DNA from 3 places in the Streptomyces sp. NPDC001980 genome. Region 2 is predicted to be linked to each of the others. Evidence: riboswitches for the same ligand, from Rfam matches in the RefSeq annotation. Region 2 holds a riboswitch; each other region holds the start of a gene.
What was found. Region 2 has a riboswitch for cyclic di-AMP ahead of ABT137_RS30660 (M23 family metallopeptidase). Riboswitches for the same ligand answer to the same signal wherever they lie in the genome.
Positions count from the first base shown of each region.

Region 1 (9,915 bases), on a different contig from region 2:
GCCTTGCGGAAGGCCCTGACGACGAGCCTGCGGGGGCGTACGGGGCCTAGACCGGGCCCGCCACCACCGACACCGTCTTCGCCAGCGACACGCCGGAGCCGTCGCGGCGTGGGTCGATCTCCGGGAGGTCGACCGGGGTGCCGTTCTTCTGGGCCGCCTTCGCCGGGACCGGGCCCGCCCAGGCGAAGGACAGGCAGTCCTCGCCCTTCAGGAACCGCTGGCAGCGCACGCCGCCGGTGGCCCGGCCCTTGCGGGGGTACTGGTCGAACGGGGTCAGCTTCGCCGTCGTCTGCACCGAGTCGTCGAGGGTGCCGCGCGAGCCGGCCACCGTGAAGACCACCGCGTCGGCCGCCGGGTCGACCGCGGTGAAGGAGATGACCTTCGCGCCCTCGGTGAGCTTGACGCCCGCCATACCGCCCGCCGGGCGGCCCTGTGGACGCACCTGGGAGGCCTGGTAGCGCAGCAGCTGCGCGTCGTCCGTGATGAAGACCAGGTCCTCCTCGCCGGTGCGCAGCTCCATCGCGCCCACGATCCGGTCGCCCTCCTTGAGGGTGATGACCTCCAACTCGTCCTTGTTGGACGGGTAGTCGGGGACCACGCGCTTGACCACGCCCTGCTCGGTGCCGAGGGCGAGACCCGGCGAGGACTCGTCCAGGGTGGTCAGGCAGACCGCCGTCTCGCCGTCCTCCAGGGAGAGGAACTCGGAGAGGGGCGCACCGCCGGCGAGGTTCGGGGCGGTCGCCGTGTCCGGGAGCTGGGGGAGGTCGACGACGTTGATGCGCAGCAGGCGGCCCGTCGAGGTGACCGCGCCGACCTCACCGCGCGCGGTCGCGGGGACCGCCGAGACGATGACGTCGTGCTTGGCGCGCTTGCCGTCGGCGTCCTCCGCGAACGGCCCGCCGTTCATCGTGCGGGCCAGCAGGCCCGTCGAGGAGAGCAGCACCCGGCACGGGTCGTCGGCCACCTGGAGGTCCACCACGGCCGCCGCGGCGCCCGAGGCCTCCAGCAGGACGGTGCGCCGCTCGGTTCCGAACTTCTTGGCCACCGCGGCCAGTTCCGCCGAGACCAGCTTGCGCAGCTCCGCGTCCGAGTCCAGGATCCGGGTCAGCTCGGCGATCTCCGCGGTGAGCTTCTCCTTCTCCGCCTCCAGCTCGATGCGGTCGTACTTGGTGAGGCGGCGCAGGGGAGTGTCGAGGATGTACTGCGTCTGGATCTCCGACAGCGAGAAGCGCTCCATCAGGCGTTCCTTGGCCTGCGCGCTGTTCTCGCTGGAGCGGATCAGCCGGATGACCTCGTCGATGTCGACGAGGGCGGTGAGCAGACCCTCCACCAGGTGCAGCCGGTCGCGGCGCTTGCCGCGGCGGAACTCGCTGCGCCGGCGGACCACGTCGAAGCGGTGGTCGAGGTAGACCTCCAGGAGCTCCTTGAGGCCCAGGGTGAGCGGCTGGCCGTCCACCAGGGCCACGTTGTTGATGCCGAAGGACTCCTCCATCGGCGTCAGCTTGTAGAGCTGCTCCAGGACCGCCTCCGGCACGAAGCCGTTCTTGATCTCGATGACCAGGCGCAGCCCGTGCTCGCGGTCCGTGAGGTCCTTGACGTCGGCGATGCCCTGCAGCTTCTTGGAGTTGACCAGGTCCTTGATCTTGGCGATGACCTTCTCGGGGCCGACCGTGAAGGGCAGTTCGGTGATGACCAGGCCCTTGCGGCGGGCCGTCACCGTCTCCACCGCCACCGTGGCCCGGATCTTGAAGGTGCCGCGGCCCGTCTCGTACGCGTCCCGGACGCCCTCCAGGCCGACGATCCGGCCGCCGGTGGGCAGGTCGGGGCCGGGGACGTGCTTCATCAGCGTGTCCAGGTCCGCGTTCGGGTAGCGGATCAGGTGGCGGGCGGCCGAGATGACCTCGCCGAGGTTGTGCGGCGGCATGTTCGTCGCCATGCCGACGGCGATGCCCGACGAGCCGTTGACCAGGAGGTTCGGGAACGCGGCGGGCAGCGCCACCGGTTCCTGCTCCTGGCCGTCGTAGTTGGGCGAGAAGTCGACCGTGTCCTCGTCGATCGACTCGGTCATCAGGCTCGTCGCCTCGGCCATCCGGCACTCGGTGTACCGCATGGCGGCCGGCGGGTCGTCGTTGCCCAGCGAGCCGAAGTTGCCGTGGCCGTCGACCAGCGGGACGCGCATCGAGAACGGCTGGGCCATGCGCACCAGCGCGTCGTAGATCGACGAGTCGCCGTGCGGGTGCAGCTTGCCCATGACCTCGCCGACCACGCGCGCGCACTTCACGTAGGCGCGGTCGGGGCGCACGCCCATCTCGTTCATCTGGTAGACGATCCGGCGGTGCACCGGCTTGAGTCCGTCGCGGGCGTCCGGCAGGGCGCGCGAGTAGATGACCGAGTACGCGTACTCGAGGTAGGAGCCGCGCATCTCGTCCACGACGTCGATGTCGAGGATTCTCTCCTCGAACGAGTCGTCGGGCGGCGGGGTCTTCGTGCTGCGGCGGGCCATCGCTGCCGGCTCCTTGCTCATGCGTGAACGGGATCTGACGCGGACCATTGTGGACCGCGGCACTGACAACCCGGGCCAGGACCCGGTCTCCGCGGCCCGCCCCGGTGCCCGGAAGCCGCCCGGAGCGCGGCCCGGAGACATTCGAGGCGGGTCGGACGCAGGCTACGCGATCCGCTGTGGGCGTACGTCGTGCGGGAACTTCGCCCGGCCCCCGCACGCTTGCATACAGTGGCAGGACCGGCAGAAAAACCGCGGTTCGGGACCGCTTCCGCGAGCGAAGGGACGTACATGCCCATGGGTCACACGACCACGGCCGAGACAGGCTCCGGAGGCCTGGCAGCGACCGAGCACCGCTTGGCCAACGGTCTGCGCGTGGTGCTCTCCGAGGACCACCTGACCCCGGTCGCGGCGGTCTGCCTCTGGTACGACGTCGGTTCCCGGCACGAAGTCAAGGGCCGTACCGGCCTGGCTCACCTTTTCGAGCACCTGATGTTCCAGGGCTCCGCCCAGGTGAAGGGCAACGGCCACTTCGAGCTCGTCCAGGGCGCAGGCGGCTCGCTCAACGGCACCACCAGCTTCGAGCGCACCAACTACTTCGAGACCATGCCCGCCCACCAGCTGGAGCTCGCCCTCTGGCTGGAGGCCGACCGCATGGGCTCGCTGCTCGCCGCCCTGGACGACGAGTCGATGGAGAACCAGCGGGACGTCGTCAAGAACGAGCGCCGCCAGCGCTACGACAACGTCCCCTACGGCACGGCCTTCGAGAAGCTGACCGCGCTCGCCTACCCGGAGGGCCACCCCTACCACCACACGCCGATCGGCTCGATGGCGGACCTGGACGCGGCCACCCTGGAGGACGCGCGCGCGTTCTTCCGCACCTACTACGCGCCCAACAACGCCGTCCTGTCGGTCGTCGGCGACATCGACCCGGAGCAGACCCTCGCCTGGGTCGAGAAGTACTTCGGTTCCATCCCGGCGCACGACGGCAAGCCGACCCCGCGTGACGGCTCGCTGCCCGACATCATGGGCGGGCAGCTGCGCGAGGTCGTCGTGGAGGAGGTCCCCGCGCGGGCGCTGATGGCCGCCTACCGGCTCCCGGAGGACGGCACGCGCGTGTCCGACGCGGCCGACCTGGCCCTCACCGTCCTCGGCGGCGGCGAGTCCTCCCGGCTCTACAACCGCCTGGTACGGCGCGACCGTACGGCCGTCGCGGCCGGCTTCGGCCTGCTGCGGCTCGCCGGGGCGCCCTCGCTCGGCTGGCTGGACGTGAAGACCTCCGGTGACGTCGAGGTGCCGGTCATCGAGGCCGCCATCGACGAGGAGCTCGCCCGGTTCGCCGAGGAGGGCCCGACGCCCGAGGAAATGGAGCGCGCCCAGGCCCAGTTGGAGCGCGAGTGGCTGGACCGGCTCGGCACCGTCGCGGGCCGCGCGGACGAACTGTGCCGCTTCGCCGTCCTGTTCGGCGACCCGCAGCTCGCCCTGACCGCCGTCCAGCGCGTCCTGACGGTCACCCCGGAGGAGGTCCAGGAGGTCGCCAAGGCCCGGCTGCGTCCCGACAACCGCGCGGTGCTCGTCTACGAACCGCTGTCCGCGGAGTCCGCGGAGCACACCCAGGAGGCGGGGCGCGGCGAGGACCCGGAGAAGGAAGCCACCGTAGAGGCCGGCAACGAGAACGAGGAGACGGCCAAGTGACCGAGCTCGCCACCATGGACTTCCACCCCCAGCCGCAGCCGGGCGAGGCCAGGCCCTGGGCCTTCCCGGCCCCCGAGCGCGGCACCCTGGACAACGGCCTGACCGTGCTGCGCTGCCACCGCCCCGGCCAGCAGGTCGTCGCCGTGGAGGTGCTCCTGGACGCGCCCCTGGACGCCGAGCCGGCCGGCCTGGACGGCGTCGCCACGATCATGGCGCGCGCGTTCTCCGAGGGCACCGACAAGCACTCCGCCGAGGAGTACGCCGCCGAGCTGGAGCGGGCCGGCGCCACCCTCGACGCGCACGCCGACCACCCCGGCGTCCGCATCAGCCTGGAGGTCCCGGCCTCCCGGCTCGCCAAGGGCCTCGGGCTGCTCTCCGACGCCCTGCGGGCCCCCGCGTTCGCCGAGAGCGAGGTCGAGCGGCTGGTCCGCAACCGCCTCGACGAGATCCCGCACGAGCTGGCCAACCCCGGCCGCCGCGCCGCCAAGGAGCTCTACAAGCAGCTGTTCCCGTCCACCGCGCGGATGTCCCGCCCACGCCCGGGCACCGAGGACACCGTCGAGAAGATCGACGCGGCCGCCGTACGTGCCTTCTTCGACCGGCACATCCGCCCCGGCACGGCCACCGCGGTCGTCGTCGGCGACCTGACCGGCATCGACCTGGACGAGCTGCTCGGCGAGACCCTGGGCGCCTGGCGCGGTTCCACCGCGCAGCCCCGCCCGGTCCCGCAGGTGACCGCCGACGACACCGGCCGGGTCGTCATCGTGGACCGCCCCGGCGCCGTCCAGACCCAGCTGCTCATCGGCCGCGTCGGCGGCGACCGGCACGACCGCGTGTGGCCGGCCCAGGTGCTCGGCACCTACTGCCTGGGCGGCACCCTCACCTCCCGCCTGGACCGCGTCCTGCGCGAGGAGAAGGGCTACACCTACGGCGTCCGTTCCTTCGGGCAGGTCCTGCGGTCCGCCCCCGACGGCACCGGCGCCTCGATGCTCGCCATCAGCGGCTCCGTGGACACCCCGAACACCGGACCGGCCCTGACGGACCTGTGGACGGTGCTGCGCACGCTCGCCGCCGAGGGCCTCACGGACGCCGAGCGCGACGTGGCCGTGCAGAACCTCGTCGGGGTGGCGCCGCTCAAGTTCGAGACGGCGGCGGCCGTCGCGAGCACCCTGGCCGACCAGGTCGAGCAGTACCTGCCCGACGACTTCCAGGCCACGCTGTACCGGCAACTGGCCGCCACCGGCACCGTGGAGGCCACCGCGGCGGTCGTGAACGCCTTCCCGGTGGACCGCCTGGTGACCGTCCTCGTCGGGGACGCGGCACAGATCAAGGAGCCCGTCGAGGCGCTCGGGATCGGCGAAGTCACGGTCGTCGCCGCGGAGTAGCGGCACGCGCGTGTGCAGAGCCCTGGCGGCCACCCGGTCACCAGGGCTCTGGAATGTCCGAATTGGGGCAGAGGTTGCCTGTCTGCCCTGTGGGATGCGCGACAAAAACAGTGTTCCGTTTGAGCATGGAAGGCGGGCCCTCGTAGGTTCTTCCGGGCTGTCCGTCAGGCATCGCGCCGCGTCCGCGGCACCGGACAGTCATCGCCGAGTCCCCGTACGGCGCGAGCCAGGGGAGCCGGGGACCCACGCAGTCCCTGGGGTGAATCGGGCGCCCGCGCGTGTCGTGAGGGGGCCCGTAGGAGACCTTCCTGCTCCGAACCCGTCAGCTAACCCGGTAGGCGAGAGGGAAGGAAAGGACCAGCCTCTACATGGCGTTCATGTGCGCCTCCGGGAAGCACCGTCGTCCCGGCCGGGTGAAGCGCACCACCGCGCAGGCCGCCGGCATCGCGGCCCTCACCACCACCGGTGTCGTCGGCACCGTCTCCGCCGCCCCGGCGCTCGCCGCCGAGAACTCCGTGGAGCAGACCGGCCTCACCCCGGTCATCACGATCAGCGACTCCGTCGCCGAGCAGATCGACGCCCAGGCCGCCGCCCAGCAGGCGGTCGCCGAGCGCAAGGCGGCCGAGGAGGTCGCCCGCAAGAAGGCCGCGGAGCAGGCCAAGAAGGAGCGCGCGGCCAAGGTGCGTGCCGCCCGCGAGGCCGAGCGCAAGCGCCTCAACACCTTCGTCGCACCGATCAGCGACTCCTACGTCTCCACCGGCTACAAGACCGGCGGCTCCCTGTGGTCCTCCGGCGCCCACACCGGCATCGACTTCCACGCCGCGAGCGGCACGGCCGTGCACGCGGTCGGCACCGGCACGGTCGTCTCCACCGGCTGGGGCGGGGCGTACGGCAACGAGATCGTCATCAAGATGGCCGACGGCATGTACACCCAGTACGGGCACCTCTCGTCCATCGGCGTCTCGGTGGGGCAGAAGGTCACCCCGGGCCAGCAGATCGGCCTCTCCGGCGCGACCGGCAACACGACCGGTCCCCACCTCCACTTCGAGGCCCGTACGACCCCCGAGTACGGCTCCGACGTCGACCCGGTCGCCTACCTCCGCAAGCACGGCGTGAACGTCTGACGCGAGCCGATCTCACTCCGGGCGAAGCTCGAACGACATCCGGTGAGATCTTGCGAAGCCCCGGCCTCAGTGCCGGGGCTTTCGTCGTTTTCGTGCCCCCACTGTCCAAAATATATCCCTGGATTCCGGCCCCCCGTCGGAAATTCCGGCTCATTGCAATAGAGTCACGGAACGGGCGTCACTCGGCGGCGTTTCACGGGGATTAAGGCGGAGGTCGGTCATGCGTATTCCGGCGCACTCGGTATGCACGGCGATCCGGGACGACATCGTCGCGGGTGTCTACGAGCGCGGCAGCCGGCTCACCGAGGAACTCCTGGCCCGCCGCTACGGGGTCTCGCGCGTCCCCGTCCGTGAGGCCCTGCGCACCCTGGAGGCGGAGGGCTTCGTGGTGACGCGCCGGCACGCGGGCGCCTGCGTCGCCGAACCGACCGAGCAGGAGGCCGCCGACCTGCTGGAGATGCGCATGCTCCTGGAGCCGCTCGGCGCCTCCCGGGCCGCCCAGCGCCGCACCGAGGCCCACCTCAAGGTGCTGCGCGGACTGGTCAGGCTGGGGCAGGAGCGGGCCAGGCGGGGCAACAGCGAGGACCTGCGCTCCCTGGGGGGCTGGTTCCACGAGACCCTTGCGCAGGCCTCCGGCAGCCACGCCCTGACCTCGACACTCACCCAGCTGCGCCACAAGATCGCCTGGATGTACACCGTGGAGACGCCTGCCAACCCCGTGGAGTCCTGGACGGAGCACGGCGCCATCGTGGACGCGGTGGCGCGCGGCGACGGCGACCGCGCCCGGGCGGTCACGGCCCTGCACACCGAGCGCTCGACGGTCTCCCATCGGCTGCGCTTTCCCGGTGCCGCCGAACGGGCGAACGGTGTGAGGACTTCGCAACACCCCGTAAACATGTCGGGCCTGCGGCATTAACACGCGCGCCGTATACAAAGAGGTGTTATTCGGCGGGGCGTATTTTCGCTGCCCGAATTCACGCGCGCCGGGAATTCGCGGTCGCGCTCCTAACGTGTGGGAATTGCGGCACATGACGGACGGCCCGGTACGGGCGGCGGGGAAACGACGAGGCCGCGCCGACCCCCGTGGGAGTGGCGCGGCCCCGGACGTGCGGGCGCAGGTCGCTCAGACGGTCTCGGGGAGTTCCTCGAGACCCTCGGCGACCAGCTTGGCCAGGCGGTCGAGAGCGGCGTCCGCGCCCTCGGCGTCGGAGGCGAGGACGATCTCCTCGCCGCCCTGGGCGCCCAGCCCCAGGACAGCCAGCATGGAGGCCGCGTTGACGGGGTTGCCCCCGGCCTTGGCGATCGTCATCGGGACGCCTGCGGCCGTGGCGGCTCGGACGAAGATGGAAGCGGGGCGGGCGTGGAGGCCCTCGGCCCAGCCGACGTTGACGCGGCGCTCAGCCATGTGATGCTGCCCTTCGGTGTTCAGGGTTGTCTAGACCAGTTTCCCACATCGTGAAGCATGCCCGGAGGGGACGTGAGCCCCTCCGGGTGTGTCGTCGGACCGCGGCCTCGGTCCGGCGTCCGTCCTCCACAGACTGCCTCGCGCCGTTGTCGGACGCGAGCCGTACTCTGGGGCCCATGCAGACCCCGGCGGACCCGCAGGACCGGCACGAGTACCCGTCCCACTGGGAGGCTGACGTGGTGCTGCGCGACGGGGGTACCGCGCGCATCCGGCCCATCACCGTTGATGACGCCGAGCGCCTGGTCAGCTTCTACGAGCAGGTCTCGGACGAGTCGAAGTACTACCGCTTCTTCGCGCCCTACCCCAGGCTCTCCGCCAAGGACGTCCACCGCTTCACGCACCACGACTTTGTGGACAGGGTGGGACTCGCGGCCACCATCGGCGGCGAGTTCATCGCAACCGTACGCTATGACCGCATTGGCCCCGACGGGACGTCCGCCTCCGCGCCCGCCGACGAGGCCGAGGTCGCCTTCCTCGTTCAGGACGCCCACCAGGGCCGGGGTGTCGCCTCCGCCCTCCTTGAGCACATCGCGGCCGTCGCGCGCGAGCGCGGGATCCGCCGCTTCGCCGCCGAGGTGCTGCCCGCCAACACCAAGATGATCAAGGTGTTCATGGACGCCGGCTACACCCAGAAGCGCAGCTTCGAGGACGGTGTCGTCCGCCTGGAGTTCGACCTGGAGCCCACGGACCGCTCCCTCGCCGTGCAGCGCGCCCGCGAGCAGCGCGCGGAGGCCCGTTCGGTACGGCGCCTCCTCGCGCCCGGTTCCGTGGCCGTGATCGGCGTCGGCCGTGCGCCCGGCGGGGTCGGCCGCAGCGTCCTCGGCAACCTCCGGGAGGCCGGCTTCACCGGCCGCCTGCACGCCGTGAACCAGGCCTTCCCGGACGACCTCAAGGAGATCGACGGGGTGCCCGCGCACCGCTCCGTGGGGGACATCGACGGCCCTGTCGACCTGGCGGTGGTCGCCGTACCCGCCGGGCACGTGCCCGAGGTCGTCACCGAGTGCGGCGAGCACGGCGTCCAGGGACTCGTCGTCCTCGCCGCCGGATACGCGGAGAGCGGCCCCGACGGCCGCGAGCGCCAGCGCGCGCTCGTCCGGCGGGCGCGCACGTACGGCATGCGCATCATCGGCCCCAACGCCTTCGGGATCATCAACACCGCGGACGGCGTCCGGCTGAACGCCTCCCTCGCACCCGAGATGCCCCGCCCCGGCCGCATCGGCCTGTTCGCCCAGTCCGGCGCCATCGGGATCGCCCTGCTCTCCCGGCTGCACCGGCGCGGCGGCGGCGTCACCGGCACCACGGGCGTCTCCACCTTCGTCTCGTCCGGCAACCGCGCGGACGTCTCTGGCAACGACGTCCTCCAGTACTGGTACGACGACCCCGAGACCGACGTCGTCCTCATGTACCTGGAGTCCATCGGCAACCCGCGCAAGTTCACCCGCCTCGCGCGGCGGACGGGGGCGGCGAAGCCGCTGGTCGTGGTGCAGGGCGCGGGGCAGGCGCCGCCGGGCCACGCGGTACGGGCCACGCGGCTGCCGCACGCCACGGTGTCCGCGCTGCTCAGGCAGGCCGGGGTGATCCGCGTCGACACGATCACCGAACTGGTCGACGCGGGGCTGTTGCTCGCGCGGCAGCCGCTGCCGGCGGGGCCGCGGGTGGCGATACTCGGCAACTCGGAGTCGCTCGGGCTGCTGACGTACGACCGGTGCCTGGCCGAGGGGCTGCGGCCGGCCCGGCCGCTGGACC
Region 1 covers NZ_JBEOYD010000020.1:119,560-129,474, reverse strand. Annotated here, with positions in the region: gene ABT137_RS28515 (CobW family GTP-binding protein) at 1-50, shown strand, start outside; gene ABT137_RS28510 (DNA gyrase/topoisomerase IV subunit A) at 47-2,503, opposite strand; gene ABT137_RS28505 (M16 family metallopeptidase) at 2,792-4,195, shown strand; gene ABT137_RS28500 (M16 family metallopeptidase) at 4,192-5,580, shown strand; cyclic di-AMP (ydaO/yuaA leader) riboswitch at 5,773-5,936, shown strand; gene ABT137_RS28495 (M23 family metallopeptidase) at 5,949-6,704, shown strand; gene ABT137_RS28490 (GntR family transcriptional regulator) at 6,925-7,620, shown strand; gene ABT137_RS28485 (HPr family phosphocarrier protein) at 7,828-8,109, opposite strand; gene ABT137_RS28480 (bifunctional acetate--CoA ligase family protein/GNAT family N-acetyltransferase) at 8,286-9,915, shown strand, end outside.
Region 1: it holds a riboswitch for cyclic di-AMP, as region 2 does, so the genes downstream of both, ABT137_RS28495 (M23 family metallopeptidase) here and ABT137_RS30660 (M23 family metallopeptidase) in region 2, are expected to answer to the same signal.

Region 2 (9,915 bases):
GAGAGCGCCGAGCAGGGCGAGGGCGGCGAAGACGAGGAGCATGCGCCGCCAGCCGAGGGCGTCGGTGAGGGCGCCGCCGACAAGTCGGCTGAGCAGGATGCCGGCCGACAGGCCGGCGGCGACGAGGGCGACGCCGGTTCCGGCGCGGCCCGGCCGGGCGTGCCGGCCGGCGATGTTGCCGGCCTGGGCGGCCACGCTCGCGGCGGCGCCGACGAGCAGGTAGGCGACCAGGAGCACGAACGCGTCGCGCGCGGTGGCGGCGAGTGCAAGGGCGGCGGCCAGGGCCGTGAGCTGTGCGGCGACCAGGCGGTTGGGGGCGAGGTGGTCGGTGAGCGGGAGCAGCAGGGCGAAGCCGGTCGTGCAGCCGGCGAGCGCGGCGGTCGGCACCAGCCCGATCACGGAGAGCGGCACGTCCAGATCGGTGGCGACCGCGGTGAGCGCGGGCTGCACGGCGTAGTTGTTCGCGATCGCCGTCCCGGCCATGGCCGCCAGCAGGAACGTGCCGCCGCGGGGCAGCGGCCGGCTCACGGCCGGGTGTCGCGGGTGAGGACGACGGCGTAGCGGCACTCGGCGTCGGTGGTGTTGGCGAAGATCCGCTCGACGGGTGCGCCGAGTTCGACGGTGTCGCCGGCGTCGAGCTCGTGGACCGTGTCGCCGTCGTGGAAGGTCAGCCGGCCGTCGAGGACCCAGACGAGCTGCCGTACGAAGGCGAAGGCCGCGGCCGGGTAGGGCACCCGGGCTCCGGCGGGCAGCCGGATCTCGGCGATCTCCGCCGGGAAGCGCGGGCCGGTGATCTGGCGGCGCCGGTAACCGGTGCCGGGGTCGCGCCACTCGGCGGCGTCGGCGCCGCGCCGCACGCCCGGGGTGTCGGCCTCGGGCTCCTGTGCGCCTTGCGCGCCTTCGGCGAGGGCCAGCAGCGAGGCGACGCTGAGCTGGAAGGCGGCGGACAGCTTGCCGAGCACGACCGCGGTGGGGCTGCTTTCGCCGCGTTCGATCCGGCTGATCATCGCCGCGGAGACACCGGACGCGTCCGCGAGCTGCGCCAGCGTCCAGCGGCGGCGCTCCCGCTCGGTGCGGACCCGGGCGGCGATCTGCCGCACCAACGGGTCCGCCGAAGGTTCTACTATGTTGGACATGAATCCAATATACGAGAGAAGCGTGGTGACGGTGCGCCCGGCCCGTCCCGGCGACGCGGAGGCCGTCCGCGCGATCCGCAATCACGCGATCGAGCACTCGACGGCCCTGTGGACCGAGACCCCGCAGTCCCCCGCCGAGGGCGCGGCCTGGTTCGCCGCCCACCTGGAACGCGGATCGGCGCTCGTGGCCGAGGCGGCCGACGCGCCGGGCGAGGTGGCCGGGTTCGCGGTCTACGGCCCGTGGCGCGCCCTGGACGGCTACCGGCACACGGTGGAGAACTCCGTCTACGTCCGCGAGGGCAGCCACGGGCTCGGCATCGGCTCCGCGCTCCTTGGCCCGCTCATCGCCTCGGCTCGCGATGCCGGCCACCATGTGATGATCGCCGGCATCGAGGCCCGGAATGCCGCGTCGGTCCGGCTGCACGACCGGTTCGGCTTCGAGCACGTCGGCACGGTCCGGGAGGTGGGCACCAAGTTCGGCCGCTGGCTGGATCTGACGATCATGCGGCTGCCGCTGGCCTGAGACGGCAACGCGGGCGGCGGGACGACCGATTAGGGTGACCGCGTGGCGAGAGTGCGGTTGAGTGTGGCCGAGCGGCGGGAGGAACTGCTGCGGGCCGCCATCGAGCAGATCGAGGCGCGGGGCGTGGCGGCGGTGCGGATCGCCGATGTGGCCTCGGCCCTCGGGGTGAGCAACGCGCTGGTGCTGTACCACTTCTCGACGAAGGAGAAGCTGGTCGCCGCCGCCTTCACCTATGCCGCCGAGGACGACCTGGCGCATCTGCGCAAGCTGCTGGGCCGCCGCACGTCGGCATTGCGCCGGCTGCGGGCGGCGGTGCGCTGGTACGCGCCGACCGGGCAGGCCAAGGGCTGGCGGCTGTGGATCGAGGGCTGGGCGGTGGCGTTGCGCGAACCCGCGCTGCGGGACGTCACCAAGGGCCTGGACCAGCAGTGGAAGGCGGCGATCGCCGAGGTCGTCGCCGAAGGGGTGGCCGCGGGCGAGTTCCGGTGCCCCGACCCCACGGCCGCGGCGCTGCGGCTGACCGCGCTGCTCGACGGGCTCGCCGTCCAGCTGACGTCGTACCCCGGATCCGTACCCCGGGCCCGGGCGCAGGAGTGGGTCGACGAGGCGCTGGCACGCGAACTGGGGCTGTCCGAGCAGCAGTAAGGGGCGGCCCGCAAGAAGGCCACCCCTTACCCGCCGGTGCCGCCTCAGGCCACGGAAGCGATCCGCATCTTGATGTCGTCCGGGGAGAGCGCCCCCTTGGCCGTCACGTGGTCGCCGGAGGACTCGCCGCGCAGCCGCCGCCCGATCCACGGGACGAGGTACTCGCGGGCCCAGTGCACGTCGTCGCGTCGGACCTCCAGGGTGCCGCGGGGCGGCAGCGGGGGCCACGGCTGGTCCGGGTCGGCCGGTACCTCGATGCCGAGCACCTGACCGGCGCGCAGCGCCACGCGCGTGTGTCCCTCGGGGGACAGGTGCAGGCGGTCACCGTCCCAGGCCCGCCGGTCCTGCACGGTCTTGAGGGACCACAGGTCCAGGACCGGGCAGCCGTACCGGTCGGCGATGGCCCGGACATGTCCGTTGTACGTGGCGATCTTGCCGCGCAGATGCTTGAGGACGGGCACGCCCCGGGTGTCGAACCCGGTGGTCACCAGCACCGTGCCGACGGCCTCGGTCAGCTGGGCCACGGCCCGCTCGAACCGCTCGGCCACCTCGTCGGGGTCGGTGCCGGGGCGGATGATGTCGTTGCCGCCCGCGCTGAAGGAGACCAGGTCCGGGGCGAGTTCCAGGGCCTGCGGCACCTGGTCCGCCACGATCTGGTCGAGCAGTTTCCCGCGCACGGCGAGGTTGGTGTAACTGAAGTCGCCCTCGGGCCGCCGGTCGGACAGCAGTACCGCGAACCGGTCGGCCCAGCCGACGAACGCCCCGTCGGGGCCGGGGTCTCCCACGCCCTCGGTGAAGCTGTCCCCCACCGCCGCGTACGACCCGATCACTGATGCATTGTCACTCTTCGCGTCGTCTCCCACATCGGACCATGATTCACCTTCGGCTGTGACCTACGCGACCGTAATAAGGGGTTGACTCTCGGTGAGATAAGACACTTTTAAATACTTTGCCAAACCTGGAATAAGGCTCTGATCAGCGACGTTGACGGGTTGATCGTGGATGTGCGCTCGCGCGGGGCGGCCCCGGAAACATCGAACGCGAAACACCGAAGGCCGGACCCGGGGATCGGGGTCCGGCCTTCGGAGTGCGTGTCAGACCAGTGTCAGACCAGTGGGGGCGCCGGGTCAGCCGACGGCGACGCCCTTGGAGCGGAGGTAGGCGACCGGGTCCACGTCCGAGCCGTAGTCGGGGGTGGTGCGGATCTCGAAGTGGAGGTGCGGGCCGGTCACGTTGCCGGTCGCGCCGGAGAGGCCGACCTGCTGGCCCACGGTCACGGTCTGGCCGACCGAGACCGAGAGGGCGGAGAGGTGGCCGTACTGCGCGTAGTAGCCGTCGGCGAGCCGGATGACGACCTGGTTGCCGTAGGCGCCGCCCCAGCCGGCCGTGACGACCGTACCGGCGCCGACGGCCTTGACCGGGGTGCCGGTCGGGACGACGAAGTCGACGCCCGTGTGGTAGCCGCTGGACCACATGCTGCCGGCCACGTGGTAGCCGGTGCCGACGGCGCCACCGGTGACCGGGAGGGCGAAGCCGGAGGCGGTCGTGACCGAACCGTCGGAGCCGTCCGAGGAGGCCGAGGACGAGGTGGACGACTGCGGGTTCGACTGCGGGTTCGACTGCGGGTTCGACTGCGCCTGCGAACGGGAGCCGGAGTCCGAGGAGTCCGCCGTCGCGGTGTGCCGGCCGCCGAGGGTGAGCTTGAGGCCGGGGTGGATCAGCGAGGGGTTGTCGCCGACGGCCTGCCGGTTGTCGGCGTAGAGCCGGTGCCAGCCGCCGCGGACGTTGTGGTCGCGGGCGATCTTCGAGAGATAGTCGCCGGGCACCACCGTGTAGACGCGGTGTGCGGAATGCGCGGCGCCGGAATTCTGCGCGACCGTCTCCTTTACCGCGGTCTTCTCGACCGCCGGAAGCGACTGCGTGGCCTTTTCGGAAACGGACTGCGTAGCGGCCGCGTGGGCGCCGGTGGCCCCCATCAGCGGCAGAGCCAGCGCGGCGCCACCGGTTCCGGCGACGGCCATCGAGCGGGTGAAACGCTGGGACTTGGGGCGGCGGTGCTTACCCTTCGCGGGCATGGCGCATTCCTCTCCTGCGCCTGCGAGGTGAGCTGTCGGGTTCGGGCTGGAGCTGCCCGGCCACGCGGGAAGACGTGGCTACACCCCTAGCCGTCCCGGGAACCGGAACAGGCGGTCATACCTGGCGGGTCCCCCGCTCCTGCCGGGCACGGGTGAGTGTGTGTGGGGACTCCGGGCGGCGGCAGGATTCGGCGTTCCGCCCGGATGTGTGGCGAACGTAAGCGAGTAGGACGGACGTGGACAAGCAGCCGGTTCCGGCCGTCCGGGTTTCACTTGATCCGTTGCCGGAAATAACGGTCACCCTCCGTAAATTCCGACCTATTCGATTTTCCAATCTTCTTGGAATGCGCCGGAATTACGTGAACATGACGCGCGACGGACGGTCACGAATATGACGCTCCTCACGCACGTCACACCACGTCCCCTTATTACGCAGCGAGTTGTAATGAAGGTGCTAATTCGGACAGATACGTCAGATCCGACGAAGCCGGATGACTGCCGCATCCAGGTCGCCCTTCAGGCCGGTGTGCAGCCCGTGATGCAACAGAACGGCACCCCCATACACTTCGCCCGTTTCGCGGCATTCGTACGACGCTGTCGGGTCGAGCCCCTGGAGCCGCAGCGCCGGCGCCGGCTCGCCGTAGCTCTGCGCCTGCAGCCAGGCGAGCACGACGGTCTCGTCGCCGAGCGTGTACTGCACGGCGCTGAGCCCGCCGGTCGGCGGCCGCAGCCGGAACTGGTCGCCGCGCTGCACCTGGGGCCGGATCTCCTTGTAGAGCTCCACCCAGCGGCCGGCCTCGGCGAGCTCCTCCTCGGTCCACTGCGAGAGGTCACCGCCGACACCGAGCGCCCCGGCCATGGAGCTGACGAACCGGAAACGCAGGCTGCTGACCCGGCCGTTGAGCTGGTGGTTCGGGCTGTCGGTGACCCAGGCCGACATCACCCGGGCGGGGTGGATCTGGCTGAAGCCGTGCTGGATGGCGAGCCGGTCCAGCGGGTCGGTGTTGTCGGATGTCCACACCTCGTCGGTGCGGCTCATGATCCCGAGGTCGATCCGCCCGCCACCGCCGGAGCAGGACTCGATGGCGACGTTCGGGTGGGCCGCCCGGATCCGGTCGAGCAGGGCGTACAGCCCGCGCACGTGGTCGACCCACAGGCGCTGCGGGTAGGGCTCGCCGGGCCAGCCCGCGTCCGTGAAGCAGCGGTTGAAGTCCCACTTGACGTAGTCGATCGGGGCGCTGGACAGCAGGGTGTCGAGCTGCTCCCAGAGGTACTCCTGAACGTCCTCGCGAGCGAGGTTGAGGACCAGCTGATTGCGGAGTTCTGTCCGCTTTCGTCCCTGCTGGTACTGCACCCAGTCGGGGTGCGCGCGGTACAGGTCGCTGTCCGCGTTGACCATCTCGGGCTCGACCCAGATGCCGAACTGCATGCCGAGGGCGTGCACGTATTCGGCGAGGGGCTTGAGGCCCTTGGGGAAGCGGTCGGGGTTGGGCGTCCAGTCGCCGAGGCCGGCGCGGTCGCTGGTGCGGGCGCCGAACCAGCCGTCGTCCACCACGAACAGCTCGACGCCGATCGCGGCGGCCCGGCGGGCGAGGGTGGCCTGCTGCTCCTCGGAGATGTCGAAGGTGGTGGCCTCCCAGGAGTTGAACAGCACCGGCCGGTCCTGGTCGGCGTCCGGGATGATGTACGCCCGCTGGTAGGCGTGCCAGGCGCGGCTGGCCCCGCCGAAGCCGCCGTCGGTCCACAGGCCCGCGAAGACGGGGCTGGTGTACGACTCGCCTTCGGCCAGCATCAGCAGGCCCGAGTCGTCGTAGCCGGCGCCACCGGTGATCTGCACGCGCGCGTCGGGGAGTTGGGCGACCGCGATCCGCCAGGAGCCGGACCAGCCGAGGGCGCAGCCCCAGACCTCGCCGCGCTCCTCGGTGGCGTCGGTGTCGAGGGCGACCCAGGGCAGGTGCTGGTGGCTGGTGTGGCCGCGGCGGCTGCCGATGACCTTCTCGCCGTAGGTGAGCGGGGCGCTGGTGAGCCGGGACTCGGCGGCCCAGCGGCCGTGCAGCTGGGAGAGCCGCCACCCCTCGCGGTCGGGGAGCGTCCAGGTGGCGGGGTCGGCGCGGAGCAGCTCCACGCGCGCGCGTGTCTCGTTGCCGACGGTCACCCAGCGCTCGACGACATCGCCGCGCATCCGGTAGTGCAGGGTGATGACGATGCCGTCGTCCGTGAAGCGCAGCCGGAGCTCGTCCTCCTCGACCGCGTAGGAGTCGAAGGTCCACTCGGTGCCCCGGCGCTCGTCGGTCCGCACGGACAGCGCGGGGCGGACGAAGCGGGGGCCGCCCTCGACGGGGTACTCCTCGCGGCCGTCCAGCGGGGACTCGAAGGCCCAGTAGCCGGGCAGTGCCCGGGTGCTGAGTTCTTCGGCGTCGGCGAGCCGGATCCTCGGCCCCCAGTGCAGGTGGAGCAGTTCGTCGGCCTCCGTCAGATGCAGCGCGTAGCTGCTGCCGGGGCCCGACAGGAGCCAGGTACGACCGTTTTCGGCGATGTCCAGCATCGAGAAACCTCACACAGGGGCCAACAGATCCGCTCAAGCACCAACATCATCAAGGGCCACGGGCTCCGGAGGCAAGGGTCACGGCCCTCGGAGGCGATGCCTGTGGACAACTCATTGCCTGTGGAAACCGATGTCGTATGGTCGGTCCAGTGCCCGTCGACGAGCAGCGCCGACGGGGCCCGACCTGGAGGAGCCCCCGTGACGCAGCAGGTCCCGTCGACCGAGCCCGAGCTGGCCGGTGTGCGCAACTTCCGTGACGTGGGCGGCCTGCCGACCGTGGACGGGCGCCGGGTGCGGCCGGGCGTGCTGTTCCGCAGCGGCCATCTGGCGCACGCGACGGAACCGGACGCGGAGTTCCTCGCCTCGCTCGGCCTGCACACGATCTTCGACTTCCGCAACGCGGCCGACCAGAAGCTGGAGGGCCCGGACGTCGAGCTGTCCGGCGTACGGAACGTGAATCTGCCGCTGACCGACCCGGCGCACGGCGCCGAGTTCTGGACGATGGTCCGCGACGGTGACATCGAGCAGTTGCGCGGGCTCCTGGGCGACGGCAGGGCCGCGGCGCGGATGGTCAACTCCTACCGCACGATCGTCAAGGACCGCACCGACGAGCACTCGCGCGTGCTGCACGCGCTCGCCGAGGACAGCGTCCCGGCGCTGATGCACTGCGCGGCCGGCAAGGACCGGGCAGGCATCTCCATAGCCGTCACCCTGCTCGCGGTGGGTGTGGAGCGGGACGCCATCCTCGCCGACTACCTGGAGTCCAACGCCAAGCACCGCCGCTACAAGGTGAAGCGCAACGGCAGCGGGGACAGTGTGTACAGCCCCGAGGTGATGGAGCTGCTGAGCCCGCTCTTCGATGCCCGCGCGGAGTACCTGACGGCGGCCTTCGAGAGCATCGAGGAGACGTGGGGCGACGTCGACACGTACCTGGAGCAGGGCCTGAAGCTGGCCCCGGAGACCCGGGGGCGGCTGCGCGAGCGCCTGCTCGACTGAGGCCGGACGGAGGGCGGTGGCTCAGCCCTTGCCGCCGAGGGCGAACAGCAGGTAGAGGAAGCCGGCCAGGACGTGCCCGACGGCGAGGTAGATGACCAGCCGGATCCACAGGGACCGGGGGAACTTCTCCTCGATATTGCTCACAGCAGCTCTCCAGTGATGCCGGTGCCGGGTCCCAGGCACAGCGCGGCCGTGGGACTCTGCAGCAGGGTGTGGACGAAAAGGAGCTCGACCCCGTCCTGATCCTCGGCGGCGAGCCGGTGCGGGGTCAGCGAGTCGAAGTGCGCGCTGTCGCCGGGCGCGAGCACATGGGTGGTGTCACCGAGGCGCAGCCGGAGCCGGCCCTGCAGGACGTACAGCCACTCCTCGCCGGGGTGCACCCGCACGATGTCGCCCTGGGTGCCGTACGGCACCCGGACGCGCAGCGCCTGCATGCCCCGGCCGGAGGCCCCGGCCTGCCAGTACGTCCAGCCGCCGGCGCGGGTCGGTTCCATGTCACCGGCGCGCACGATCGCGTCCCGGTCGGCGACGGTCTCCCCCAGCAGATCCGATACCGTCGTACCGTAGACACGCGCGAGCGCGAGCAGCATCGGCAACGAGGGCTGCCGCTGCCCGGTCTCCAGCCGGGACAGATGCGCGGGCGACAGCCCGGCGTCGCGGGCGGCGGACTCCAGGGTGAGGCCGGCGCGGCGGCGCAGGGAGCGCAGCTGCGGGGCGACGGCGGGCAGGTCGTCGACCGGCCCGCCCGCCCGCTCGTTGTCGGAGGGGCTCATGCCTCCATTCAGCCGCAGCTTTGTCTCCGAGGCAATTTTCTTGCCTCAGAGACAAAAAGCTAGCGGTTGGCCACCGCCTGCTTGATCAGTGTCTTGCCGAAGTCCCACATCAGGCCGCCGCCGCTGTGGGCGTCGTCCATGACGTCCGTGAAGGCGTCCACGAAGCGGTCCACGTCCGACTCGTCGACGACCAGCGGCGGGATGAGCTTGATGACCTCCAGGTGGTCGCCTGACACCTGGGTGAGGATCCGGTGCCGTTGCAGCAGCGGTACGACGACCATCTGGGCGAACAGGCCCTTGCGGGCGGCCTGCAGCATGGTCCAGCGGCTGCGCAGCTTCAGCGAGCTGGGCCGGCCGAACTCGATGCCGATCATCAGGCCCCGGCCGCGTACCTCGGCGAGCAGCTCGTACTTGTCGGTCAGCGCGGCCAGCCGGGACTTGAGCTGCTCACCCACGGCCCGGGAATGGGCGACGATCTGCTCGTTCTCCATGACGGAGAGGACGGCGAGCCCGGCCGCCATGGCCTGGGCGTTGGCGCCGAAGCTGGCCGAGTGGACCAGGACGCGGTCCATGGAGGAGTAGACCTTCTTGAAGATCCAGTCCTTGCCGAGGGTGGCGCCGACCGGGACGTACCCGCCGGACAGCGCCTTGGCCACGCACACCAGGTCGGGCTCGACGCCCTCCTCGTGCTGGTAGGCGTAGAAGTCGCCGGTGCGGCCGAGGCCGGTCTGCACCTCGTCGGCGATCAGCAGCGCCTTGTGCCGGTGCAGCAGCTCCTGTGCGGCGCGCAGGTAGCCGGGCGGTGCCTCGTGCACGCCCTTGCCCTGGATCGGCTCGACGATCAGGGCGGCCACGTCGCCCTTCTTCAGCTCGCGGGCGAGGGCGTCGAGATCGCCGAGGGGTACGGCGGTGTCGGGCAGCAGCGGGGCGAAGCCGTTCCGGAAGCCGTCCTCGCCGTTGACCGACAGCGAGCCGGTGGTCAGGCCGTGGAAGGCGTGGTCGCAGTAGAGGACGCGGGGCCTGCCGGTGGCGAAGCGGGCGAACTTCAGGGCCGTCTCCACCGCCTCGGTGCCGCTGTTGCCGAAGAACACCCGGTCCAGGTGCGGGCTGTGCGCGAGGAGGCGCTCGGCGAGCAGTCCGGGCAGCGGCTGGCAGTCGAAGCGGGTGAGGTCGGCCAGCTGCGCGTCCAGGACGTCGTGCAGGGCCTTGCGGACGACGGGGT
Region 2 covers NZ_JBEOYD010000023.1:103,753-113,667, reverse strand. Annotated here, with positions in the region: gene ABT137_RS30685 (MFS transporter) at 1-528, opposite strand, end outside; gene ABT137_RS30680 (helix-turn-helix domain-containing protein) at 525-1,136, opposite strand; gene ABT137_RS30675 (GNAT family N-acetyltransferase) at 1,135-1,659, shown strand; gene ABT137_RS30670 (TetR/AcrR family transcriptional regulator) at 1,702-2,304, shown strand; gene ABT137_RS30665 (SGNH/GDSL hydrolase family protein) at 2,349-3,134, opposite strand; gene ABT137_RS30660 (M23 family metallopeptidase) at 3,432-4,379, opposite strand; cyclic di-AMP (ydaO/yuaA leader) riboswitch at 4,384-4,544, opposite strand; gene ABT137_RS30655 (alpha-galactosidase) at 4,852-6,924, opposite strand; gene ABT137_RS30650 (tyrosine-protein phosphatase) at 7,123-7,920, shown strand; gene ABT137_RS30645 (DUF6126 family protein) at 7,942-8,064, opposite strand; gene ABT137_RS30640 (helix-turn-helix domain-containing protein) at 8,061-8,693, opposite strand; gene ABT137_RS30635 (aspartate aminotransferase family protein) at 8,753-9,915, opposite strand, start outside.

Region 3 (9,915 bases), on a different contig from region 2:
ACCAGGGCACGCGGCGCAGGTACCGCGGCCGTCAGGGCGACGACGGTCAGCAGGAGCAGGCAGACGGTCATGCCGGGGCTCCGTTTCCTGATCGGAGATGTGCGCGGGTGATCGGTGGTGCGGGGTGATACGCCGTTGCGTGACATGGTGCGCGCGCCGGCGCGTCACGTGCTGCGTGCGCCGACGCGTCGCACGGTGCGCGTGCGGGCGCATCGCATGGTGCGTGTCCCGTCAGTATGACGGTGCCGGGTGCCCCGAGTCAGGTGTCGACGACGATCCGGGCGCCCCGTTCCCCGGTCCGCCGGCTCGCGCGTGGTCCTTGCTCCCGTGCCGCCCCCGGCACCTCCTCGCCGGTGGATCCGCCGGCCGCGCCAGCGCCACGAAGTCCCCGGTGACCCCTCGGCGAGCCGGGTCGCCCCGGCGTCCCCTCACCCTGCGACGACCCGCCCGCTGACCTCCCCGAGCCCCAGCCGGCTGCCGCCCGGCCCCGGAGCCCACCCCGACATCGTCACCACGTCGCCGTCCTCCAGGTACGTCCGCTTCCCGTCCGGGAGTTCGAGCGGATCGCGTCCGTTCCAGGTCAGCTCCAGCAGTGACCCGCGTTGCCCGGGTTCCGCGCCGCTCACCGTGCCGGAGCCGTACAGGTCGCCGGTGCGCAGTGAGGCGCCGTTGACGGTCATGTGGGCGAGCTGCTGCGCGGCGGTCCAGTACATGGTGGAGAACGGCGGCTCGGACACCACTTCCCCGTTGATGGCGATCGAGATCCGCAGGTCGTAGCCGGCGGGCTCCTCCGTGGCGTCGTCGAGGTACGGCAGCAGCGGATGCGTCCGCCTCGGCGGAGTGATCCGTGCCTCCTCCAGTGCGTCCAGCGGGGTGATCCACGCCGAGACCGAGGTGGCGAACGACTTGCCGAGGAACGGGCCGAGCGGGACGTACTCCCAGGCCTGGATGTCCCGCGCCGACCAGTCGTTCAGCAGGCAGAGACCGAACACGTGCTCCCTGAAGTCGCCCAGCGCCACCGGCCTGCCCTGCCGCGACGGCGTGCCGACGACGAAGCCGACCTCGGCCTCGATGTCCAGCCGTACCGACGGGCCGAACACCGGTGCCGGGTCCGCGGGCGCCTTCCGCTGTCCCGAGGGCCGTACGACGTCCGTCCCGGACACCACGACCGTGCCCGCGCGGCCGTGGTAACCGATCGGCAGGTGCTTCCAGTTGGGGGTGAGCGGATCGGCGGCGTCGGGGCGGAAGATGCGGCCGGCGTTCCGGGCGTGGTTCTCGGAGGCGTAGAAGTCGACGTAGTCGGCGACCTCGAAGGGGAGATGCAGGGTCACCTCGGGCAGCGGGTGCAGGAGGGGGGCGAGCGTCTCGCGGTGCGCGGGCACGGTCACCCAGGCGGTCAGGGCGCGCCGTACGTCCGACCAGGCGGTGCGGCCGGCGGCCAGCAGCGGGTTGAGGGTCGGTCGGGCGAGCAGGGAGGCGTACGGGGAGCCGAGGGCGAGGGCCGCGGCGCCGGCGTCGAGGACGTGGTCGCCGAGGCGGACGCCGACCCTCCGTTCCGTGCTCTCGGAGGTCGAGAACACGCCATACGGAAGGTTGTTCGGGCCGAAGGGGTCACCCTCGGGGACCTCGAAGGGGGGCAAGGGGGGCATGGGGTGACTGCCTCGCTCTCATCCGTGCCGCGCAGTGGCCGGCCATGTGGCGACGTCGCTATGGCGTTGCGCGGCATTCCATGTGGTCGCGCCACACGTTACGGGTGAGTTGGCTGTCGTGACAGTGTCTAAAGAGTTCGCAATGTCCTAATAGCCCTTGTCGGAGGGGGCAATTCCGGCTTAGCGTCCTTTGGGGGACACGGACGGGGTGGGTCCGGTCCGTAGAGGGGGACACGTGGGGGGACCCGTGGCCAGGAATGCCGTCAGCGTGCCGTTCGAGGCGGACCGTGACGTGCCGGGCCTGATCGTCAAGTTCGGCGACTATCCGCTGCACCACGGCGGGGTCGGCGCGATTCGCAGCTTGGGCCGCCTGGGCGTTCCCATGTACGCGATAACAGAGGACGCGTACACGCCGGCGGCTTCGTCCCGTTATCTCAAACGGGCGTTCGTATGGCCGACAACGGGCGCCGAGGAACCGGACCGTCTCGTCGAGGGACTGCTGCGCATCGGCCGCCGCATCGGCCGTCCGACGGTGCTGATCCCCACCGACGAGGAGGCCGCCGTCCTGATCGCCGAGCACCAGGACGCGCTCGGCGACCGCTTCCTCTTCCCGCGCGTGGACCCGGAACTGCCCCGCCGTCTGGCGAGCAAGCAGGGCCTGCACGAACTGTGCGTGGAGCACGGCATCCCGAGCCCGGCGGCCGTCTTCCCCGACTCGTACGACGAGATCGCCGACTTCGCGGAGAAGGCCCGCTTCCCGATCGTCGCCAAGAACCGAGAGGCGTTCGTCCGGCGCAAGCAGCCCGCCGTCAACGGAACGACACGGATCGCCACCCGGGAGGGACTGCTCACCCTCGCCCGTGACTGGGGCACCCATCCGGGTGTCATCCTCCAGGAGTACCTCCCGAGGGAGGAGGCCGAGGACTGGATCGTGCACGCCTACTTCGATGCCGACTCCGATCCGCGCGCCCTGTTCACAGGAGTCAAGGTCCGCTCCTGGCCGCCGCACGCCGGCATGACCGCGAACGCGTACGTCGTCGACAACCCGGAACTCGCCGACCTCGCCGCGCGTTTCATCAAGCAGATCGGCTTCACCGGCATCATCGATCTCGACCTGCGCTTCGACCGGCGGGACGGGCAGTACAAGCTGCTCGACTTCAATCCGCGCATGGGCGCCCAGTTCCGGCTCTTCGAGAGCGAGTCGGGGGTGGACGTCGTCCGTGCCATGCATCTGGACCTGACCGGGCGCCGCGTTCCGGAGGGGGAACAGCGCGCCGGCCACCGTTACGTGGTGGAGAACATCGACCTGCCCGCGCTCCTCGCCTACCGCCGCAGCGGCTACACGACGCCGCACGCACCGAGGCGGCCGAGCGGGACCGAGCTGGCCTGGCTGGCGGGCGACGACCCGCTGCCGTTCGTCACCATGCTCGCCCGCTTCGTGCGTCCGGGCGCGAAGCACCTCTACCAGCTGTGGCGCACCAACCGCCGCGGCTCCAGTGCCGCCACGAAGTAGGCACCACGTTCCTGGGGGAGGGACTTCGTGATCGAACCGGTAGCAGTCATCGGTGCCGGGCCCTTCGGCCTGTCCACCGCCGCCCACCTGCGGGCGCGCGGTGTGCCCGTCCGGGTCTTCGGCGACCCCATGGTCAGCTGGCGCGACCACATGCCGGCCGGGATGATCCTGAAGTCCACCCCCGCCGCCTCCGACCTGGACTGCCCTCAGCGCGGGCACACCCTCGCCGACTACTGCGACGCCGTGGGCACCCGCCGGCTGGTGACCGACGAGGACATCATCCCGGTGGAGACCTTCATCGGCTACGGCGAGTGGTTCCAGCAGAAACTGGTGCCCGAACTGGAGCGGGCGCGAGTGGTCTCCGTGGACCGGCGCATGGGCGACCCGCACGAGGCGGACCCGCACGAGGCGGACCGGTACAAAGCAGACCGGCGTAAGGCGGACCGGTACAAGGCGCGAGGCTCGGCGGGTTTTGAACTGAAGCTGGACTCGGGGGAGTCGTTCACGGCTCGTGCGGTCGTCGTCGCCACCGGCCTGTCCGGGCTCGCCCGCCTCCCCGCCGAGCTCGCCCGGGCGGGCGCCGACGGACCCGCGGGACCGGTCTCGCACAGCTCCCAGCACCACGACCTGACCCGTTTCTCCGGCAAGGAGCTGATCGTCGTCGGCGCCGGGCAGTCCGCGCTGGAGACGGCGGCCCTCGCCGCCGAGGCCGGCGCCCAGGTGCGGGTGGTCTCGCGAGGGCGTGGCAAGGTCGCCTTCGGCGCCCCGCCCTGGGACCAGCCGAAGCTGCGCCCTGAGTCGCCGTTCGGCCGGGCCTGGTCCCTGTGGGCACTCAGCTACTACCCGCACCCCTACCGCTACCTCCCGGCGCAGACCCGCCACTACCTGGTCCGCCGGGTGCTCGGCCCGCTCGGCGCCTGGTGGCTGCGCGACCGTTTCGAAGGCAAGGTCCAGGTCCGCGAGGTCGCCGCTGTGACCGGCGCCGACACCTCCGGCGGTGCTCCGGTCCTCACCGTCCGCACCCACGACGGCGGCATCGACCGCCTCACCGCCGACCACGTCATAGCCGCCACCGGCTACCGCGTGGACACCGCCGCGATGGACTTCCTGGGCGCCGAGCTGCGCACCCGGGTCGCCGTCACGCGCGGCGCCCCGAGACTCGGCGCCGGATACGTCTCCTCCGTACCCGGCCTGTACTTCACGGGCCTCCCGGCGGCGGCGTCGTACGGCCCGGTGATGCGGTTCGTGTGCGGTACGGCGTTCGCCTCACCGCGCCTCGCCGGCCACCTGGCAGCGGCCCACGCCTGACACCCCGGGGCCCGACCGTCACCCGGCCCCCGAGGGCCACACCTCCTCCTCGGCTGCCCGCAGCCGGGCCAGGAACTCCTCGACCGACCCGGGCGGCCTGGCCGCTCCCCCCCGCAGCCTCGCCCTGGGCCTCCCGGCCCGGGTAGGGGTAGTACATGCCGAAGACCACCACCGGCAGCGGCCGCCCGAGGATCTTCTCGATCTGGCCGCCGTCGTGCGGATCCCGGGCCTGCCGGATGCCCGGGTCGGCGAAGTCCAGCCCCAACCACCGGTGCGCGGCGTCCAGTTCGGCCGCATCGCCGTCCCCGTCGAACCAGAGTCCGAGCCGCCGGCCCTCCTCGACGTACAGCGCATCGCCGGCCGGGCTCTCGGGGCAGGTGCCGAGCATCTCGTAAAACGTAACGCCCGCCACTGACAACGGCCCCATCACGGAGGCGGCGAAAGCCACTTGAGGCCGAAACGCACAGTGAGTCCCAGGGCCGTGCTGTCCGTATTCTCTGATCATGGTCGCACCCTCCCCGTACTCACTGATCGCCACCGACCTGGACGGCACGCTGCTGCGCGGCGACGACACGCTCTCGGAACGGTCGCTCGCCGCGCTCACGCGGGCCGGCCGGGCCGGTGCCCGGCACCTCGTGGTGACCGGCCGTCCGGCTCCGAGAGTGCGCCCACTCCTCGACGACCTCGGCTGCACGGGACTCGCGGTCTGCGGTCAGGGCGCGCAGGTGTACGACGCCGGCGCGGACCGGCTGCTGTGGTCGGTCACCCTGGACCGGGAACTGGCGGAGACCGCACTCGGCAAGATCGAGGCCGAGGTCGGCCAGGTGTACGCGGCGGTCGACCAGGACGGCGTGGACGGGCTCACGCTCATCGAGCCCGGCTATCTGATGCCCCATCCCACGCTGCCCGCGCTGCGCGTCGCCCGGCGCGACGACCTGTGGTGCGCGCCCATCAGCAAGGTGCTGCTGCGCCACCACACCCTGTCCGACGACGAACTGGCGACGACCGCCCGCTCGGTGGTCGGATCGCTGGCGACGGTCACGATGTCGGGGCCGGGGACTGTCGAACTGCAGCCGTGCGGGGTGACCAAGGCGACCGGGCTCGCGCTGGCCGCCGACCGTCTGGGGCTCAGCCCCGGACAGGCCATCGCCTTCGGCGACATGCCCAACGACATCCCGATGTTCGAGTGGGCGGCCTACGGGGTGGCGATGGCCAACGCCCACCCTGAACTCAAGGCGATGGCCGACGAGATCACCGCGTCGAACGAGGACGACGGCATCGCCGTCGTCCTCGAAAGACTCTTCGACTGATCCAGGACGTCTGACCTGGGACGTCTGATCCGGGACGTCGGTCAGTACGCCCCGTGGACGTTGTCGATCGAGCCGTACCGCGCGGCGGCGTAGTTGCAGGCGGCGGTGATGTTCGCGACCGGGTCGTAGATGTCGAACGACGTGCCGTCCACGTGGTAGGCCTTGAACGTCGGGTCGATCACCTGGAGCAGGCCCTTGGACGGGATGCCCTTGGCCGCGTTGGAGTCCCAGAGGTTGATGGCCCGCGGGTTGCCGGAGGACTCCCGCATCAGGTTGCGGTAGATGCCGTTGTAGGTGCCTGGTATGTGCTTCTCCGCCATGATGGCGAGCGACTCCCGGATCCAGCCGTCGAGGTTGTTCGGGTACCCGGCGAGAGTCGTCGAGGCCGTCGTGCTGGAGGAGGTGGCGGCGGAGGCGGACGCGGCCCCGATGAGCGGCAGGGCGAGGACGGCGGCGCCGGTGCCGGCGACGACGAGCGTACGGATGATGCTGTTACGGCGGGGACGGCGGTGCTGAGCGGCAGCAGGCATGGCGAAGTTCCTCTCCGTCGCCTGCGAGGTGAGCTGTCGGGTTCGGGCCCGGGGAGTGCCCGGCCGCACCGTCCGAAGGCGATGCGACTTCACCCCTAGCCGTTCCGGAACGACGTCTGTTCTGTGACGTCGGCCGCCCGGTCCGGCGACTTACCTGGGTCCCCCGCTCCTGCCGTGCGAATGAACTCGTCGATGGGTCAGTACGGGCGGCGGCAGGATTCGGCGTCCGCCCGGCGAGCCGGAACGTATGCGAGAGCACATGTCCGGAACAAGAGGCTGATTCACACAACATGCCGATTGAACTTGATCTGCGTCGTATGGGGCGCTTGATCCTTTGCGGCTGCCAACCTTCAACTGGCCCACAGGGAAAGGAAAGGAAGGGTTGCCTTACAGCCCTTGCGTCACCCGGGCCCACGTGACCTACTTCACGAAATCGCAATAACGGCAAATCAGACATGAGGGATGCGTGGAATCCGCCTTTTTCCTGGTTCGGGGGGGAGTCGCCTCGCGCACATTCGTGCGGATTGCCTCTGTGGGGCGCGTGGAACGGTTCTCGATATGGGCAATTTCTACGAGTAGTCCGAATTGCCGGTTTGTGTGGATGATCGGCTGAGTGCGGGTGGAACCCGGGAGGGGGCGTGCTGACGACTGTCCTGCTCGCTCGATCGGGTGCCTCTCCGGCGCACCCTCCGTCAACTTCGGAAGCCTCGGCTACGCGCGCGTGGCGCCGACCGGGCCCAACGGGGAGGTCGGGGCGGGCGGTTGACGGGGCCGGGTGTCCGGAGTGGTCGGGAGGGCGTCGGGGGTCGTTGCGTGTGTACGTGATTCTCGTCACGTCGGGGGAGGGGGGTGTGGAACCGGTGATCTCCGGTGGGCGTGTCCACCGTGAGGGCGGAACCTCCCCTGTGGTGCGCGTCGTTGTCATGGCGGCCGTCCCGGGCGGGAACCCGAACGTGCCGACGTTCCCGCGAGCCGGCGGGGAGGTGCGCGGGCGCCACGCGCGCGCAGGGATTGATCAGGGACGCCGTTCCGTCGGTCGAGGGGATGACGGTCGGGGGATGACGGTCAAGGAAATGCGGATCGAGGGGGTGGACCGAGGGAACGCGGACCGGGAGGACGCGGACCGGGAGGGCGTCGACCGGGAGGGCGTCGACCGGGAGGATGTCGACCGGGGGCGTAGGCCAACGAAACGCGGAGGGCGTCGTGCGTGGTCTCGTGGAGGAAGGGTGTACGGACGGGTGCGGGGTGTCGCCGTTCGTGCATCGGGTGCACCCGTCGGCTTGGGCGGGCGGCGGACGGGGTACGCCCGGGCAGGTGACGTCGGTCGGGGGAGGCGGGGCCGATTCCGGGCCGCAGTCGTCCGGAGGGCTCACCGCCGGACGGGCGCCCGGGTGCCACCCGGGATCCGAACCCGGCGCGGGGCCCGCTGCGGGACACGGCCTGGGCCTCGGTTCGGGACAACTGTCCGTACTTCCTGTTAAGTCAGTGGATGTCAGATCGTATCGGCTGATCAAAAACATAACGGTCATGATCCGATAGCGCCCGGGGTGTAACCGTGGGCGCTATCGGTGATCGAAACCTGACCGGATACGCTGACTTGAGTGATGGCAGCGACCTATCGACAAACCGTGTAATCGCCAGTAGACACCAGCAGACAGGAGACCCCTCGTGACCGTCGTCGGGCCGTTCGGGCTGAGCGTGCGGGACCAGGCTCTGGAAGCCGATGTCCAGGCCGGATTGACGGCTGTCGAGGAGGGCTTGCTAGAAGCCACCAAGAGCGAGGTCCCGTTCATCACGGAGGCCGCGCAGCACCTCGTACGGGCCGGGGGGAAGCGGTTCCGCCCGCTGCTGGTGATGCTTGCCGCGCAGTTCGGCGATCCGTACGCACCCGGTGTCGTGCCGTCGGCCGTCGTCGTCGAGCTCACCCATCTGGCCACGCTGTACCACGACGACGTCATGGACGAGGCCGCCGTGCGGCGCGGTGTCGACAGTGCCAACACCCGCTGGGGCAATTCGCTCGCCGTCCTCACTGGCGACTTCCTCTTTGCCCGAGCCTCCCAGATCCTCGCCGACCTCGGCCCCGAGGCGGTCCGGGTCCAGGCCCTCGCGTTCGAACGGCTGGTGACCGGTCAGATCCTGGAGACGGCAGGCCCGTCGGACGGCCGTGACCCGGTCGAGCACTACCTCGACGTGCTCAGCGGCAAGACCGGCTCGCTGGTCGCGGTCTCCTGCCGCTTCGGCGCCATGCTGTCGGGTGCCGACGAGACGGTCGTCGACGTCCTCACCCAGTACGGCGAACGGCTCGGTGTCGCCTTCCAGCTCGCCGACGACGTCCTGGACATCGCCTCCGACTCCCACGAGTCGGGGAAGACCCCGGGAACGGACCTCCGCGAGGGCGTGCCGACGCTTCCGGTGCTGCGGCTGCGGGAGCGGGCGGCCCGGCTGGGGCTGGCCGAGGACATCGCCCTGTGCGAGCTGCTGGACTCCGACCTCACGGACGACGCGCGGCACGCGGAGGCGCTGACGGCGCTGCGCGCGCATCCGGCGCTGGAGCAGGCCCGCCGGGATGCGGTCCGGTACGCCGAGGAGGCGCGGGCCGCGCTGAGTCCGCTGCCGGAATGTGACCCCAAGGTGGCGCTGGTGGAGCTGTGCGACGCGGTGGTGCACCGCGCCGGATAGCCCTCCGGAGGGCCTTGCGGGCTCCAGGCTGCCAGAAAACCCCCGCCGTGTGACGCAGGTCACGTGATTGGACTGAGTCCAATCCCGGACGTGCTCCGTATTCCTCCGCAGAAGCCGACGCAGGGGGCGTCGGCTGACACAGGGGGAGAAAACGGAATCATGGTCATCGACGCAACGCGCCGCAAGAGCCTCGTCGCCGCTGCCATCACCGTCACCGTCACCGCTCTCGGCGGTGCCGCCGTCCCGGCATCCGCCGCCACCGGCCACAGCTCCACCGCCTCCGTCGTCCTCGCCGCCAGCCTGCGCGGTGCCAACGAGGTGCCCGTCGCCGGTGGACCCGCCGTCGGGGACAAGGACGGCGCGGCGCTGGAGTTCATCAAGGTCAAGGGGGACAAGGTGACCGTCGCCGTGACCTGGCGCGGCACCGGCAGGCCCACCGACCTGCACATCCACCAGGGTGCCAAGGGCGCCAACGGCGGCGTCAAGATCGACTTCGGGAAACTCCTGAAGACGGCCAAGGGCCACAGTGTCACCGGCAGCGTCAAGGTCACCGACAAGGCCCTGCTCAAGCAGCTCACCACCGACCCCGGAGCCTTCTACGCCAACCTGCACACCGCCGAGTTCCCCGGCGGAGCCCTCCGCGGCCAGCTGCACGCCGTCACCACCGTCTCCGACCTCAGGGGCGGCTTCCAGGCCTCCGTCGTCACCGGCAAGCAGATCTACGAGTGCAAGCCCGCCGACGGCGGCGGCTACGCCTTCGCCCAGCGCGACGTCAGCGCCAAGCTCGGCGGCGGTATCCGCCACTCCTTCGTCGCACCGAACTCCGGTACCCCGCAGTGGGTCGCACCCGACGGCACCGCGGTCACCGGAGCCGTCCTGACCAAGACGGCGAACGGCACCGGCAACATCCCCGAACTGGACCTCAG
Region 3 covers NZ_JBEOYD010000009.1:219,720-229,634, forward strand. Annotated here, with positions in the region: gene ABT137_RS16640 (M56 family metallopeptidase) at 1-71, opposite strand, end outside; gene fahA (fumarylacetoacetase) at 429-1,640, opposite strand; gene ABT137_RS16650 (carboxylate--amine ligase) at 1,918-3,162, shown strand; gene ABT137_RS16655 (FAD-dependent oxidoreductase) at 3,190-4,470, shown strand; gene ABT137_RS16660 (HAD family hydrolase) at 4,974-5,780, shown strand; gene ABT137_RS16665 (transglycosylase SLT domain-containing protein) at 5,822-6,310, opposite strand; cyclic di-AMP (ydaO/yuaA leader) riboswitch at 6,314-6,512, opposite strand; gene ABT137_RS16670 (polyprenyl synthetase family protein) at 7,979-8,989, shown strand; gene ABT137_RS16675 (CHRD domain-containing protein) at 9,149-9,915, shown strand, end outside.
Region 3: it holds a riboswitch for cyclic di-AMP, as region 2 does, so the genes downstream of both, ABT137_RS16665 (transglycosylase SLT domain-containing protein) here and ABT137_RS30660 (M23 family metallopeptidase) in region 2, are expected to answer to the same signal.